Regions from separate parts of the Sulfoacidibacillus ferrooxidans genome, predicted to be linked through region 2. Evidence: riboswitches for the same ligand, from Rfam matches in the RefSeq annotation. Region 2 holds a riboswitch; each other region holds the start of a gene.
The links. A riboswitch is a leader RNA that binds a small molecule or an ion and turns the genes downstream of it on or off. The one in region 2 is predicted to bind cyclic di-AMP.
Positions count from the first base shown of each region.

Region 1: it holds a riboswitch for cyclic di-AMP, as region 2 does, so the genes downstream of both, MM817_RS12835 (hypothetical protein) here and MM817_RS07435 (APC family permease) in region 2, are expected to answer to the same signal.
Region 3: it holds a riboswitch for cyclic di-AMP, as region 2 does, so the genes downstream of both, MM817_RS06165 (LysM peptidoglycan-binding domain-containing protein) here and MM817_RS07435 (APC family permease) in region 2, are expected to answer to the same signal.

Region 1 is NZ_JALBUF010000011.1:28,729-33,577, forward strand. It holds gene MM817_RS12825 (DUF1405 domain-containing protein) at 1-472, opposite strand, end outside; gene MM817_RS12830 (creatininase family protein) at 537-1,193, opposite strand; gene MM817_RS12835 (hypothetical protein) at 1,290-1,775, opposite strand; cyclic di-AMP (ydaO/yuaA leader) riboswitch at 1,882-2,015, opposite strand; gene MM817_RS12840 (YpiB family protein) at 2,089-2,643, opposite strand; gene MM817_RS12845 (helicase-associated domain-containing protein) at 2,822-4,450, opposite strand; gene MM817_RS12850 (prephenate dehydrogenase) at 4,658-4,849, opposite strand, start outside.
Region 2 is NZ_JALBUF010000003.1:234,013-238,861, reverse strand. It holds gene MM817_RS07445 (FUSC family protein) at 1-1,337, opposite strand, end outside; gene MM817_RS07440 (class III extradiol dioxygenase subunit B-like domain-containing protein) at 1,589-2,395, shown strand; cyclic di-AMP (ydaO/yuaA leader) riboswitch at 2,459-2,605, shown strand; gene MM817_RS07435 (APC family permease) at 2,716-4,323, shown strand; gene MM817_RS07430 (polysaccharide deacetylase family protein) at 4,380-4,849, opposite strand, start outside.
Region 3 is NZ_JALBUF010000002.1:310,481-315,329, reverse strand. It holds gene MM817_RS06180 (DedA family protein) at 1-345, shown strand, start outside; gene MM817_RS06175 (HesB/IscA family protein) at 402-752, opposite strand; gene bcp (thioredoxin-dependent thiol peroxidase) at 912-1,379, opposite strand; gene MM817_RS06165 (LysM peptidoglycan-binding domain-containing protein) at 1,425-2,342, opposite strand; cyclic di-AMP (ydaO/yuaA leader) riboswitch at 2,344-2,473, opposite strand; gene MM817_RS06160 (aminotransferase class I/II-fold pyridoxal phosphate-dependent enzyme) at 2,535-3,998, opposite strand; gene MM817_RS06155 (YwhD family protein) at 4,003-4,485, opposite strand; gene MM817_RS06150 (SpoIID/LytB domain-containing protein) at 4,642-4,849, shown strand, end outside.

The DNA of each region.
Region 1 (4,849 bases), on a different contig from region 2:
AGTCGTTGAAAAACAACCATACAAAAGCAGTGGCGATATGTCGTGGTTTATATGTGCAAAGCGGTACAAGCTTCGTAAATACGAGCGCTTCAATTAACATCCCTGCATGTGCAAACCATAAACCTACACCCTCAAGTGGTAAACTATGCAAATAAAAAAAACCATCGGTTAACACAATAACAGCCCATAGACCATATTGAAAGAGTGAAGTAACTCCTAACGCAAATAGAAATGTAATCGCCTCTCTCAATAGATGGGAAGCCGGTGGCCAAAGGATGCCACATATGGCTAAAGTAAAGAACAACGCAGCGACAGGACTATCTGGAACGAAGATTCGCAAATAAAATAAGGTGTGGTCTACCTGTCCACGGTACCACATGAAACCAAACACAGTACCAATAGCATTAAGTGCACCAATACCTTTCCATACAGAGCGCTTATGAAGAATCCTTAGAATCGAATCTACTATCATTTGCACTATAGTCACCCCTGCCCTCTAGTGTTCCAAAGAGGGTAGGGTGTCATGCAGACGTGCATCATGCAAGAGCGATAAATTGACCAACCTTTTCACTTAGTTGCTGCGATAAGTGACCCCACATCATGGATCCTAGCTTAGCATTTGAACCCTGTGCCAGATAGCGCGTGAGGCTAGCTGGATCGCGAACAACCAGATGGTCAGCGAGCGCCATCATGAGCGATGTTTCCCATTCACCAGAAGGATAAAATTCTTTAGAAACATTTTTATATGAAGTAGATGACAATGCCTCTTGTAATTGTCCGTCACGCCACCATATAAAGGACATCATGTCTAATTGACTATCTGCTGTAAGAAGGGTTTGCATCACTAGTTGTTCTTTATAAAGACTATCTGTCAATAGGATCAATCGACGAAATTGAAAATGACGTGTTAATTCATGGATATAACGATGGATGATTTGACTAAAAGCTTCTTTTTGCAACTGAACAACCGCAGTATCATCAAATGTGGTATCAATGGATTGCAAAGGAAGAGTAAGAATTCGATCTCCTTTTGCCATCTCTACCTCGTCGCGTAGCTTCCTTAATATATACCATGTAGTGCCTACAGGTAGATGAGATGGGCGCCATGTCAAGCCACCTACTGTCAATAGCACAGTGTCAAGATGCCGGTAATTTTCTTCGATCTGGCTTAGTGAAAATTCTTCAAAACGCATATCGCTTTCTCCTTCATTCATCATCTCATAAAAAATAGGAGCCTTAATATTGCGCTCCTACCCTTATTCATCTATTAACTTCTGACTAAAGTGCAGTTAAAATCTAGCCTCACCGAAAGTTGCCGATTGGTTAACAAAATAACCTGGTAAATCAAGAGCCCGATCATCCTCTAAGCGTTTCATGCCAAGATCATGTAGAGTTTGACGAATCCCTTGGTGTATAGCTTGCTCCATCTCAGGTGAATAGCGATCGTTCATAGAAAGAGCCTCTCGAATACCTTGGCTAACTGAACGTGTCACATACGAGACATCAAGTCCTGCACAGACCAGACCATGCAGTACACCGCGTGTGGTTTCAGATACGGCAAAACTGTGCAAAGGAACTAAGCTAGAAAGAACGCCCATAATAGCGTGTTGCGCGATAGAGGAAATCTCTCGTACTACATCTTCTGCCCTTGACATTGTATTGCAATACATAGTCACTTCGTGAGTAACAACAGAGCAAATACAAGTTTCTGAAGATGTTCCTTCTAGTTCAATGCCGTGCCTTACACCTTCTTGAATGTCATGTAATAAAGTCATGTCAATCTCCCCTTTTCGTATTTACACGCATAAACAAAACAAAAACCGTGACGATCAATCGGTCACGGAAGCGCGAGTAAAAAGGAAGTGGTTATCGGCATAACCATCCACCTCTCTTTCCGCTTACGAGGTTAGCTGTCGGATTCGGGCTGAGAGCCGCCCTACGAATCAAAAGATTCGATTCACCCCAAGAAACTGGTTCCCCCGCTTCCGAAGTTCGGAATTGAGCGCTACAATATGAAACTGAAAAAGAATACTACATTTCATATCATACATCTCTTTTAGTTAAACGACAATGGGTAATTGAGTCTCGTTAATGAACATTGCAGACAATCGCTTGATAGTTTGCACTTAGTTTCATAAATGTTTCACGATCACCTTCATCCAAAGCCTGATCAATCGCAATCTTCAATTGTTTCGTATAATGGATGTTTTCAATGTGATCTAGCAATAAGTCTACTTGCAATTCCATTAGAATATCTGTGGGTGTTGTTTTTCGAACTGGCTCCTGAACAGATTCTATTACTTGTAGATAGTGTACACAATCACTCCGTTGACGATAATAGAGTGTGATATACACATCTTCTTCTGGATGACTATGAACATCAAGAAAAGCCTTTTCTACGTCAGATGTCACACGTTTATTTTTATAAAATTTAAATCCTGTCATTTGTACGCAAGTTGTCGACATCAACAATGATTTGTGAACATTTTTAAATTGTTCAGTAAAATGAACTTTGGCAAGTAGCTGATCATTAGATGCCAAATATTGAAGTAGCCATTCTGCTTCAGGGTTACGCAATTCATATCGTTCTAAAAACCATTTGATGAATTGCTTTTTATCTGCGACCGTTATCACACTTTTCATGATGGTTCGCCTCCCGTTGACCTTCCCACAATAAGCATAAGAGTTTGAATGTTTACTTCTTTATATTGTTGTATTCGCCAATGCCTTGTCGCTTTCCTGCAATGTGCTTATAAACGAAAAAAAATGCCGATGGTATGGCATTTTTTAGAATATAAAAGTTAAAATACACTATTAATAGCTAACGACTTCTTTTTTTTACTATTTGCTCCATTTCCGGAGGATAAGACACCAGATATCCAAGTTTCAATAGTAAGGCAAGTAAGTCAGGAGCATCGTCTGGTAAAAAAGCTAAATGATGCTCACTTAACCGCTGTGGCATCCTCTTTGCAATAGGTTGAAGTTGCTCAATGGTGTTTGACACCAATGGATCATGACATGAGATTACGCACGATATGTGAAGCTTAACCTTTCCATACTCCTGACACCAATCACGTATGGAGCGCTGCACATTTGCAGGGATCTCAGCACCGCTAATTGTGCGAAGAAATTCATACATTTTCTCCATATCCCAACCACTTAGCAGGGCGTGATAAATACTCTCTCGCGTAAGTCGATATACGTTCATACGATCTCGACTAATTGGTTCCGCAATTTTCTGCAGTTCAAAAGCGTATGTGCTATCAGCCTCTTTGGGTACTAAAATATCAAAAGTAGGTTCAATAACTGCTTTTTTGAGAATAAAAGATTCTTCACCTGAGAGTCCATCATCTAGTATGTCGGAAGAATGCACAAAGCGTTCGCCTAGAGGCGTTAATTGGTATAAAAGATCTTGAGAAAGATCACGACCCTCTGCAAGAAATCCAAGATATACAAGCATTTGTAAGATGCGTTGTCGATAAACAATCTCTTTTGACTCATAATAAAAGTTATCAATAAAATGCAAAAGTTCATCCTCAAGTGATTGTTTAAATACCCATGCTTTGGATGAAAATTTAGCAATTCTCGATACAATCCGTCCAAGCGTTGGTATTGATATGCGGTATGTCCGCATATAAAACTGAAATAACTTCTTTGCACGGCTTTCTTCTGATTCCGTCATATAAATACCACTTTTAACTTCATCTATGATAAGAGAACCTGAGTCGTCTTCAATAATGCATCCTTCTTCATATAGGTGATCATAAATCATAGCAAAACGATCTGGATAATCATGAAATCTACGCCCATATCCAAAGCGAAATCCAACATGCACAGAGAGTGGTTCTTCTTGCACTTCAAATAACTGAAAAATTTGCATTTGTTGGCGTTTAAAAATGACACCTTCTTGAGTCAGCTTTACTTCGTGTCGTGCTAGAAACAGCAAAAAGGTAACAGCGTCACGTGCAAGAGTACCTTGATCTGTTCGTATCCATTTAGGTTCATACATACTCGTCTGAACAGATTGGCGCAACTGCTGCGTTTCATAATGTACAATATATTTTAATATCTCTGTTGGACAACGATATGTTCTCTGTGAGGGAGTTCCTGTTTCAAAGAGAATGCCCTCTTCAAGTAGCTCATTTAAAATCATAGATACTGAAGTTTGTTCATTTTTTGTAGTTGCCGACCGTTGTCTTCTCAATATCGTGAGTAGCTCGGATTTTGCAAATTGGTTTCTCCCTTCTAACGCAATCTCTTCGAGAGCTTGGCGAAGAATGGGAGATAAAGTAGCCATTCTTTCAATTACATACTGTGGATCACTAAATCGGTTTAATATTTCTTGAAGTAACGTGTTTTTAGAATATAGAGGACATGCTATCGTGTGACGAATAGCAATTTTACGCAGATTCCCGATGTCACTTTGATTAAGACATTCTACAAGTCGCATAGGATCACCTCAATAGGTTTTGCTCCTGACGAATTGTATTATGTGTATATTTTTATATAATATACATTTTATTCATAAAAAGGACTCGCATAATCGTTCACGCGAGCCAAAAGAGAGATGATAGGAGTGGAGAGAAACTACATTACACATCCTTATTTATCATACTCGACAGATTTACAAGAAGTCAACAGGACAAAGAATACGTTTTCATTGTTGTGCAATCACATGATAATTATTTTGTTGCAGCATAAGAAAAGCTCTATCAGCAAAGTCAGATGTATCAAATTGAAGCAACAACTGTCCATCGTCACCTTCACGACTTTCTAAAATACCAATATTGCGAATGCTAATAGAGGATTCTCCTAATAATGTAGTGATTTGGCCGATGAGACCAGGAAC
Region 2 (4,849 bases):
GCTACACCTAAAAGAGTGCCGAGAATCCTTGCAGATCCTCGACTAAACGTTGTGAAAAAATCAGGCTTTAAAATAATGAGAGCGGTTAGTGGGATCCAGTAACCGCGCGGTAAGTGTAAGAAACGGTAAAGCAATACAGCTACTGTAAGTGTTCCTGAAAGTCTGATGGCATGTCGAAAAGCAGATGAGCGCAGTGTTACATTGGCTTTTAAAGTAGAGGACACGTCATGGATGACAGATAAAGTAGACCTTCTCAGTGTAGGCATTTCTTTTGTTGTCATTGTTATCTCAAGTGAAGGTTGACCGGAAGTAATAAAGTTACTCATGTCAAGTAAACGGCTTATGAGGTCGTTTAGACGTTCTTTTAGTTCTTGTGCTCGATCCTCATGGTCTAGCGTAGAGATCATAGTAGTGGAAATAAGCTTTTGTAACTGAGATACAGAGTCCGCAAAAGACGGATCAACGAGTGCATTCTTCTTGATAATGGGGCTGACTTTTGCAAGAATCTCACTCACCTGCTGCAAAACAGTGCGAATAAGATGTTGGTAGAGTTCAATATGACTTACACGTTCGGCATGGGTGCCATGTTCTCTATGCATAAAAAAAGCTCCATCTAAAGCTACAATATCGAGGCGTAAGCGTTCTGCTATATCTAGAAGATGAGACAAGTGATACCAATAACTTGTTTTCAGAGAAGAATCTTTTAATGATGAATTGGCTATGAGGAATGACCTTGCAACAAGTACATCTGCATCGCGTGTACGAGCTTTGGCATAGGCGGATAATGCCTTAAAGACAGTAGCTACGTCAGAAGCTTCAGTTGGAGATGGACGCACTGCATTATCAATCATCATAAGGATGATTTGGATCAGCGCTCCTGCTGCTACAAGTAGTCCTTGATAGAATGCATGCAGTGGTGTTTCGGGAAAGTTTGCAATCAGAATGAGGGAGTTTGTAGAGAGCAGCCCAATTTGTGCAGCTTCAGGACTTACAGCGACTAATAATCCAGCGATGAATCCACTGATCATCATGACAAATACTGCAAACCATAAAATATTGCCTGTGGCCGCACCAATAAATGTGGCCACGCTCATCCAAACAGCTGTTAATAGCATCGTGCGCAGACGTTTGCGATAGGTGCCTGTCATGGATGCAAAACCTGCTACGAGAGCACCTACCGCCCCCCCTAGTCCGTAAAGGATATGCCCACATAGCACTCCTGCGATGAGAGGCAGCGAGATTCCTAAAGCATTGCGCAATGCCTGACGCCATGTGATTTGTCCCATGTCTAACCGAAGTAACGAGTTTATGTAGCTCATTCTTTTTTTCTTTTTCAATGGTTAATCATCCTTTGGTATACAACCGGTGCGAGATCGCTCAGTCCTCTATCATGATCATTCTACTTATCATAAGACATTGTCATGCGTGTGCTTAGTATACAAAACAAAGCTATGTCTGTCATGTAGTGCAGTCTAGTATGCTTACATTGGATAGTTGTAAAACGGACGGTTGAGGCTTCTTATGCAATCGTGTACTCTTAGGTAGATAAGATGGATAAAAAACCATTAGAACAGGGGAGAGAGTCTATTTGAATCCATTTGTTTTTGCTTGTATCACCCCTCATGGATCAGAAATCATTGAGGAATTGGCTAAGCCGTACCCGGAACTCATGAAAAAAACGCGTCTTAGTATGGAGAGTTTAGGCGCCTCGATGAAACAGTCCAACCCGGATACGATCATTGTACTTACACCACATGGTACACGGATTGATGAACAATTTGCCATAGTTAATTGTGAACATATGTTTGGCGAAATGGAGGATTACGGAGCAAAGATATCCATGGACAGAAAAGTAGATCGGATGCTTGCAGGCGCTATCGCAGATCATGCAAAGAAAAAAGGACTTCCGGTAGCTACTTTAGGCTTTGCTACGAGTGAAGGACCGTTATCCTGTATGCCACTAGACTGGGGTGTCGTAGTACCACTTTATTTCATGCCAGAAACGTCTATTGTCGTGATTACTCCATCGCGATCACTTAGTTTTGAAGATCACTTACTATTTGGATCTGCAATGGCTGAAGCTGTTGCACAGTCTGGTAAACGTGTTGGTCTTATTGCTAGTTGCGATTGGTCTCACGCTCATGACGAAACAGGACCGTATGGATTTCATGAAGCGGCAAGACAATTGGATGAGCAAGTAGTTACACTTTTACACACTGCACATTTGGAGGGAATGATGCAGTTTGAGCCTGAGTTTATTGAACATGCTAAACCAGACGGTATTTGGCAAGCATTAATGCTAGCTGGGGCGATCGCTCCCAATGAGCGCAAGGTAGAGTTCCTTTCCTATGAAGTGCCCACTTACTTTGGCCTCATGTGTTGTGCGTTTCATTAAGATTAACAATGATTTGTGCTATACTTACTTTTGATAGCTAACTTCCTAATGTCCACTGTGACATTTTTATAAGGGCCGAATTCGTTTTGTAAACGAAACGGGGGAACCACGATTCTGGGGTGAGTAGAGAGGGTTGTGCCCACAATCCTCTCTTAGGCGAATGGCTCGCCGAACCCGTCAGCTAACCTCGTAGGCGAATAGTAGGAATGTCATCGCCATTCTACATATTCCGATGACTTGTTTACCTCATGATCTGAATTCAAACCACGGGTGCCATGTGGTTATTTTCACACGTTTTAAAAAAGGGGGCAGTCTCGAGAATGCATACTGGATTAAAAAAAGATCTATCATTTCTTGACTTAACGATGGCTTCTGTAGGAGGAATTATCGGCTCTGGATGGTTGTTTGGGGCACTCTATGCGGCCCAAGATGCTGGACCTGCTTCGATTGTGTCTTGGATCATTGGGGGAATTGCAGTTCTCTTTATAGGATTGGTATATTCTGAGTTAGGGGGTATGCTCCCGGAGTCTGGTTCAATTGTGCGTTATCCTCATTATAGCCATGGACACGTAACAAGTTTTATCATGGGGTGGGCGGCGTGGATTGCCTATTCCTCTGTGCCAGCAGTGGAGGCGGAAGGTGTGATGCAATATGCATCGCATTGGTTTCCACAACTTTGGAACTCGCATACCAATCTCTTGACAGGTTTTGGTCTTACCTGTGCGGCCATTTTAATGTTTGGATTTTTCTTAGTGAACTATTTTGGTGTGCGTTACTTTGCAAAGGTCAATACAACGATTACCTTTGTGAAATTTATCATGCCAACGCTAACAATTATTATCTTTTTGTTTACAGGATTGCATTGGGGTAACCTTACTTCTGCTGGTGGGTTTGCTCCTGAAGGTAGCTCTGGTATTTTAGTTGCGGTAGCAACATCAGGAGTCGTGTTCGCTTATTTAGGATTTCGCCAAGCGCTTGATTTAGCTGGGGAAGCACGTAATCCGCAACGAGATGTACCTCTTGCGTTACTCATTTCTATTGTTGTTGGAGTCGTTTTGTATGTTCTCTTACAATTAGTCTTTGTTGCCGGTGTTAGTCCGTCAGCACTTTCTCATGGATGGCCAAGCGTGTCATTTAACGCACCATTTGCACAATTGGCTGTCAGCTTAAATTTAGGGTGGATGGCAGTTCTGTTATATGCAGATGCCATTATTTCACCTGCAGGAACTGGGAATGTTTACATTGCCTCTACGACAAGAGTTTTATATGCATTGGCTAATAACGGGTACTTTCCACGTGCTTTAGCAAAGGTTGATCAACGCACAGGTGTACCATATGTAGCGCTTATTTCAGCTTTTATTTTAGGATTAATTTTCTTGTTACCATTTCCCTCATGGCAATCTCTAGTCGGATTAGTGTCATCTGCAACAGTCTTTACGTATATCATTGGACCGGTATCACTTACTGTGCTGCGTAAAACAGCAAGTGATGCAATCAGGCCATACCGCCTAGCAGGAGCGAGTATTATTTCTCCGCTTGCCTTTGTTATTGGATCGTTAATCATTTATTGGACTGGTTGGGCCATTGATTCTAAGCTATTGATTGCACTTCTTATTGGCATCATTTTGTATGGGATTTTTTCATTGTTGCTGCCAAGTGAAATCGAACGTCCAAGTGGTCAATCGTTCAAAAGTGGGATTTGGCTAATTCTATATTTACTTGTCATGCTTTTCTTTTCATATGCTGGATCAACTAAACTTGGCGAGTTGAAAAATTGGATTGCTTATCCATGGGACATGGTGATTGTCGCCATGACTTCACTTGTATTTTTTTACGTTGGCGTACAGAGTGGGTATCGTACAAAAGACGTAGAAGAGGCTCTAGAAGCGGTTGAACAATCGCGTCAAGAGCGCACGGCATTACTGTAACATAGCATCAAATAGACAAGACTACGGCGTATTGATCACAATGGGTACGCCGTAGCCTATCTAGGAGGAAGAACACGAAAGACAAATCCTTGTTTACGCAAATCGCGAATAATAATGGGAAGTGCAAGTGCGGTGAACTGACTTTGTGTAATGCCATCGTGAAATAGGATGACTGAACCTGGTTTTACTTGTTTTTCTACGAGAGAGATAATCGATTCTTTTGTTGTGGCTTTCCAATCTAATGAATCTACATCCCAACGTTTAATGGGATGACCACATTGTTGAATGATGGCGTTTTTTTGTGAATCGAGCGCTCCATAAGGTGGTCGATAATAGAGAGGACGGATACCGCCTGCGCGAATAATTGCATCATCTGCTTTACGTATTTGTTCTTGAATCGTCGTTGCATTGGCGAGGGCAAGATTCTGGTGGTCATATCCATGACTTCCTATCTGATGACCTTCCCGAATTTCACGTCGAATGATGGGTGGGCATTCAAGTGCACGATAGCCTAAAATAAAAAAAG
Region 3 (4,849 bases), on a different contig from region 2:
TTTTCTGAAAAACATTTTCATTCTGCTGAATATTGGTTTGCAAAGTATGGTGCCATCACCGTACTCATTGGACGCCTCTTACCAGCCATTCGTACATTTATCTCTTTACCAGCAGGGATTGCTAACATGAAGATGGGTAAGTTCCTTTTGTTTACTACGATCGGAAGTGCGCCTTGGGTCTATCTATTGACGCTTCTCGGGTATCAGCTAGGAGGGCATTGGTCAAGCATCGATCAGCACACATCTGCACTCTCGTATCTATTTGCAGCTTTATTACTTGTACTGATTGCATTCTTTTGGTGGAGGAATCGTCCAGCGGCACATCGCCGTAACGACACCCACTGACACGTGCACGCGCTGGCAGCAAAAAGGTGAGTTCTCAAGAGAACTCACCTTTTTGCTTATGAACAACTACCTGGTGTTCCTTGATTATCCTTCGTATGGAAGCTTGAACCGCATCCACAACTTGACACTGCATTTGGATTCACGATCTTAAACCCCTTACCAGATAGCCCATCGACATAATCAATTTCTGAGCCATCGATGAACGGAAGACTTGCCTCATCCACCAATAAAGGCACACCTTCTTGCAATAAGAGTAAATCTGATTCTTTTTTCATATCAAGCGCCATCCCATAACTAAAACCAGAACATCCACCCGGTTTCACAAAGATACGCAAACCCATATCTTCCTCTTTGTCAGAAAGAAGATCCTTGACTACACTTGCTGCTTCCATAGTTAGTGTTACCATAGTCGACTCCCCCTTGCATTACTATCTTTATATTACATCGCCGCACTGAAGAGTTCCACTGTTTCCTCGTGAACAAATACACACGCTGTCGTTCACAATATACAAACCTCCCTCAAAGAGCGACAGAGTCGTTTTATTGAGAGAGGTTTGTATATGCTCTTACATCATCTTCTTCACATCTTCAAGCACTTTTGCGGCGTGCCCTTCTACCTTTACCTTAGGGTAAATATGAGCGATCTTCCCAGACGCATCGATTATGAATGTCGTCCGTTCAATACCCATATAGGACTTACCGTACATTTTCTTTTCTTTGTATACTCCGTACGCTTCACACACTATAGCGTCTGGATCAGACACCAGCGGATATGTAAAGCTGTACTTTTGGGAAAACTTCTCATGCGATTCCATACTGTCTGTGCTAATCCCTAGCACTACGGCACCAAGTTCCGTAAACTCCGGTAGGAGCGACTGAAACTCATTGGCCTCTTGCGTTCAACCAGGTGTTAAATCTTTAGGGTAAAAAAACAATACAACAGGATGGCCCTTTTGTGCACTTAATTGAATCGTTTGACCTCCTGTTGCATCGAGTGTAAAATCCGGTGCAACTTGTCCAACTTGAATCTCCATATGGTTCCTCCTTTTGATCGTCCGATCATCTAGAGTATACCGAATTTATTTGGAAATCACCTGCACTTTGACATTTTCCATTCCAAATTGATCGGCTTGACTCGCCGTAGGTAGAAAAATGTCAATTCTATTCCCTACGATAGCTCCACCTTCATCATTGGCTGTGGCATAAAATCCACCACTCGGCAGTGCAGAATCGGAATATCCGCTAATAAATAATTTTGAACCAAGCGGAATCACAGAAGGATCAACTGCTACATCGCCGAATTGCAAAGGTTGTCCAAAATAATTTACAGCGCCCCACGGTCCGTTGCTCGCAGCTGATGCATCATAGGAAGTAGCGAGCATGGTGATGGTTGTAGGTGTAGCTGCTGATGGTTGTTGTTGTGCTTGTTGTGCTTGTGGTGCTGTAGCCGATGCTTGTGCAACTGGTGCAGTTGCCTCTACCTTTGCTTGTGCAACTGCTACAGGTGCAGATTCATTCTGTGGAGCTGTCACGGTTTGCGGCGTTGCTTGTACAACAGCAGAGCTTGTGCTATTTGTTGCCTGATTCGCAGGGAATGTTTGCTTACTTCCTGTTGCGATAAGTAAGGACTGACCAGGATAAATCTGATTTGAGTTCAGGCCATTTAATTGTTTTATTGATGCTACACTCGTATCATAACGATTTGCGATATACCACAAACTGTCACCTGCATCTACTAGATAAAGTAACGGCATTGCCATCACTTCTCCAGGATAAATCACACTACTATTTGTCAGGTCATTGACCGCTTCAAAGTTTTGCAGGCTCACTTGCGATTGGGCTGCAATTGAGTAAGGAGAATCATTTGGCTTTACTATATAAGGACCTATAGGTACCGTTGCAGCAAAGGCACTTACACTTGAACCCAATAATAATCCAGCGCTCAACAGCGCTACAGTCGTCTTTTTTACTGCAGAAATTTTGAAGTGTATACCCATAAAGGCCTCCTTGGCTTCCGGAGTTAGCTGACGGGTTCGGGCGAAGGTTGCCCGCTCACAATCGTAAGTTCACCCCAAAGCACTCGGTTCCTCCGTACGCATGTTTGCATGCGATTCAGCTTGTGATGCCGTAAACTATACAGGACACGACAGCGCTCTGCCTAGGCGTAAATCATTCCATGGTAAAAACTATCATCTCTTAACTACACGAACAGTGGCAATCGTAGGATCATCTGGCCCCTGAACGGGAAGTCCAGCACGCAAATTTTCTTCAATATATTCTACGTTATCCACAGTAACCACTTCACCTGGCAATAACACTGGAATCCCAGGAGGATACACTTTAATCACGTCAGCGATGATTCTGCCAATCGAATCTTGCAACCGCACTACTTCCGTATCCGCATAAAAGGCATCGCGTGGATTCATAGCTAGTACTGGAGTGGATGGAACAACGATATTAATTTTATGATGATGCTGTAATAATTCTCGTTTTGCAATCTCTTGGATGGCTGTAATGAGCGAATCAATATTGCTCTTTGTATCGCCAAAGGAGATGACACACAGCACATTATATAAATCGGATAATTCAACCTCAATATTATAGGTTTCTCGAAGAATGACTTCGACTTCAAATCCTGATAATCCAATATCCGCCACGCGAATCGTCAATTTTAATGGATCAAACGCAAAGGTAGCCGATGATTGTAGGATCTCTTTTCCAAAGCAATAGATGCCCGGAATCTGATTCAATCGCTCTCTCGCATCCTGCGCTATAGTCATCGCCCGATCTAGCATTTCGCGCCCATGCATGGCTAGTTGGCGTCTGGCTGCGTCTAAAGAGGCCAACAGAATATAGGACGTAGAAGTAGTTGTTAGCAGGGATAGGATAGAATGCACATGTCTTGCTCGAACGAGCCCTTCACGCACATTTAAAACGGAGCTCTGTGTCAATGATCCCCCTAGCTTATGAACACTAGTAGCCGCAAGGTCACATCCTGACTCCATGGCTGACGGTGGGAGTAATTCGTGAAAATGGGTGTGTACCCCGTGTGCTTCATCTACTAAAACAACAACGCCTCGTTCATGTGCAATCTCAGCAATCGCGCGCAAGTCCGTCGCCACGCCAAAATAGGTGGGATTGATCAGTAAAACTGCTTTCACATGTGGATGGCGCTGTAATCCCTCCACTACCGATTCCACTCTTACGCCGTGAGCAATACCTAGTTGCAAATCAACTTCAGGTTGTAAAAAATAGGGCCGTGCTCCAGAGAGAATAATGGCAGACAATACAGAAGTATGAATATTGCGTGGAACTAGAATCTCATCTCCAGGCCCAACGACAGCCATAATCATGGCCATAATCGCGCCACTTGTGCCCTGAACTGAAAAAAAAGTAGCATCGGCTCCAAATGCTTTTGCTGCCAACTTTTGTGCTTGATCGATAATCCCCGTTGGATGATGCAAATCATCCAACGGCCCAATATTGATCAGATCAATACTAAGCGCGCGGTCCCCTAAAAATTCGCGAAATTCCGGATCCATCGCTATCCCCGTTTTATGTCCCGGGATGTGGAATTGAATAGGATGACGCTCAGCATGTGCGCGCAATGCTGAAAAAAGAGGTGTTTGTGACTGATCTGACAAGTTGTACACATCCTTACTCTTGCGCAAAAGAGGACTCCTCTGAGAATGCCGATAAAAATACGTCAGAGGCATGTTCATATAAGTCGGGCCTAAATTCACGCACAAATTTTTGTAATAACTTATATTCGCTAGGTTCTAAACTCGTAATATCCACTTTACCCTTCACTGCTTTTTCCATTTGGTTAACCTGTACAGCTAGGTTCTTGTAACCGCTAGCTGATTCTTCGTCCACGAAGTAATCACAACTTGCCACTCCATTAAACCCTTGACCTTTAGGTCCCCGGTATAACGTCAACCAGACAATCACCACTTTTCTCGCATGTGGTACGTCCTCTCGTTGAGTTACATAGCGTATTCCCTGGTCAATTTTAGCCTTTCCGTGGATAGCTCCATTATCCAAATAAATATCACCGCGGTCGATGATGAGTGAAGATAGCGTAGATAGTCCTTCTGGTGCACGATGCTGGTTAGTACCAGTTAATCTAATCTCTTCCATCCATAAACCCACCTTTTATCATCTGTACACTTCACGATACTCACTATTTTACCTACAATTCGAGATTTCACAAGCCAAGATGCATGATCTGAGTACGACAGGGAATGAATATTTGAAGAAAGTTGAATCGTTACAGCTCTGGAGGTGCAATCACCTGTGTATAGACTTGGTTCTCTAGCGCATTTAGTTTCACTTGTAATTGTTCTTAGCGGTTCACTGGCCGCAGCATTATTGCCTACTCATACCGTAAAAGCACAAACATTTATCGTAGGTTCTGCAGGATTTCCTAGCACGATTCGCGTTGCCATACGAGAAAACAATGCATCGGGTGAACCGGATCCGCGCGGTCGTATTATTTATGTGT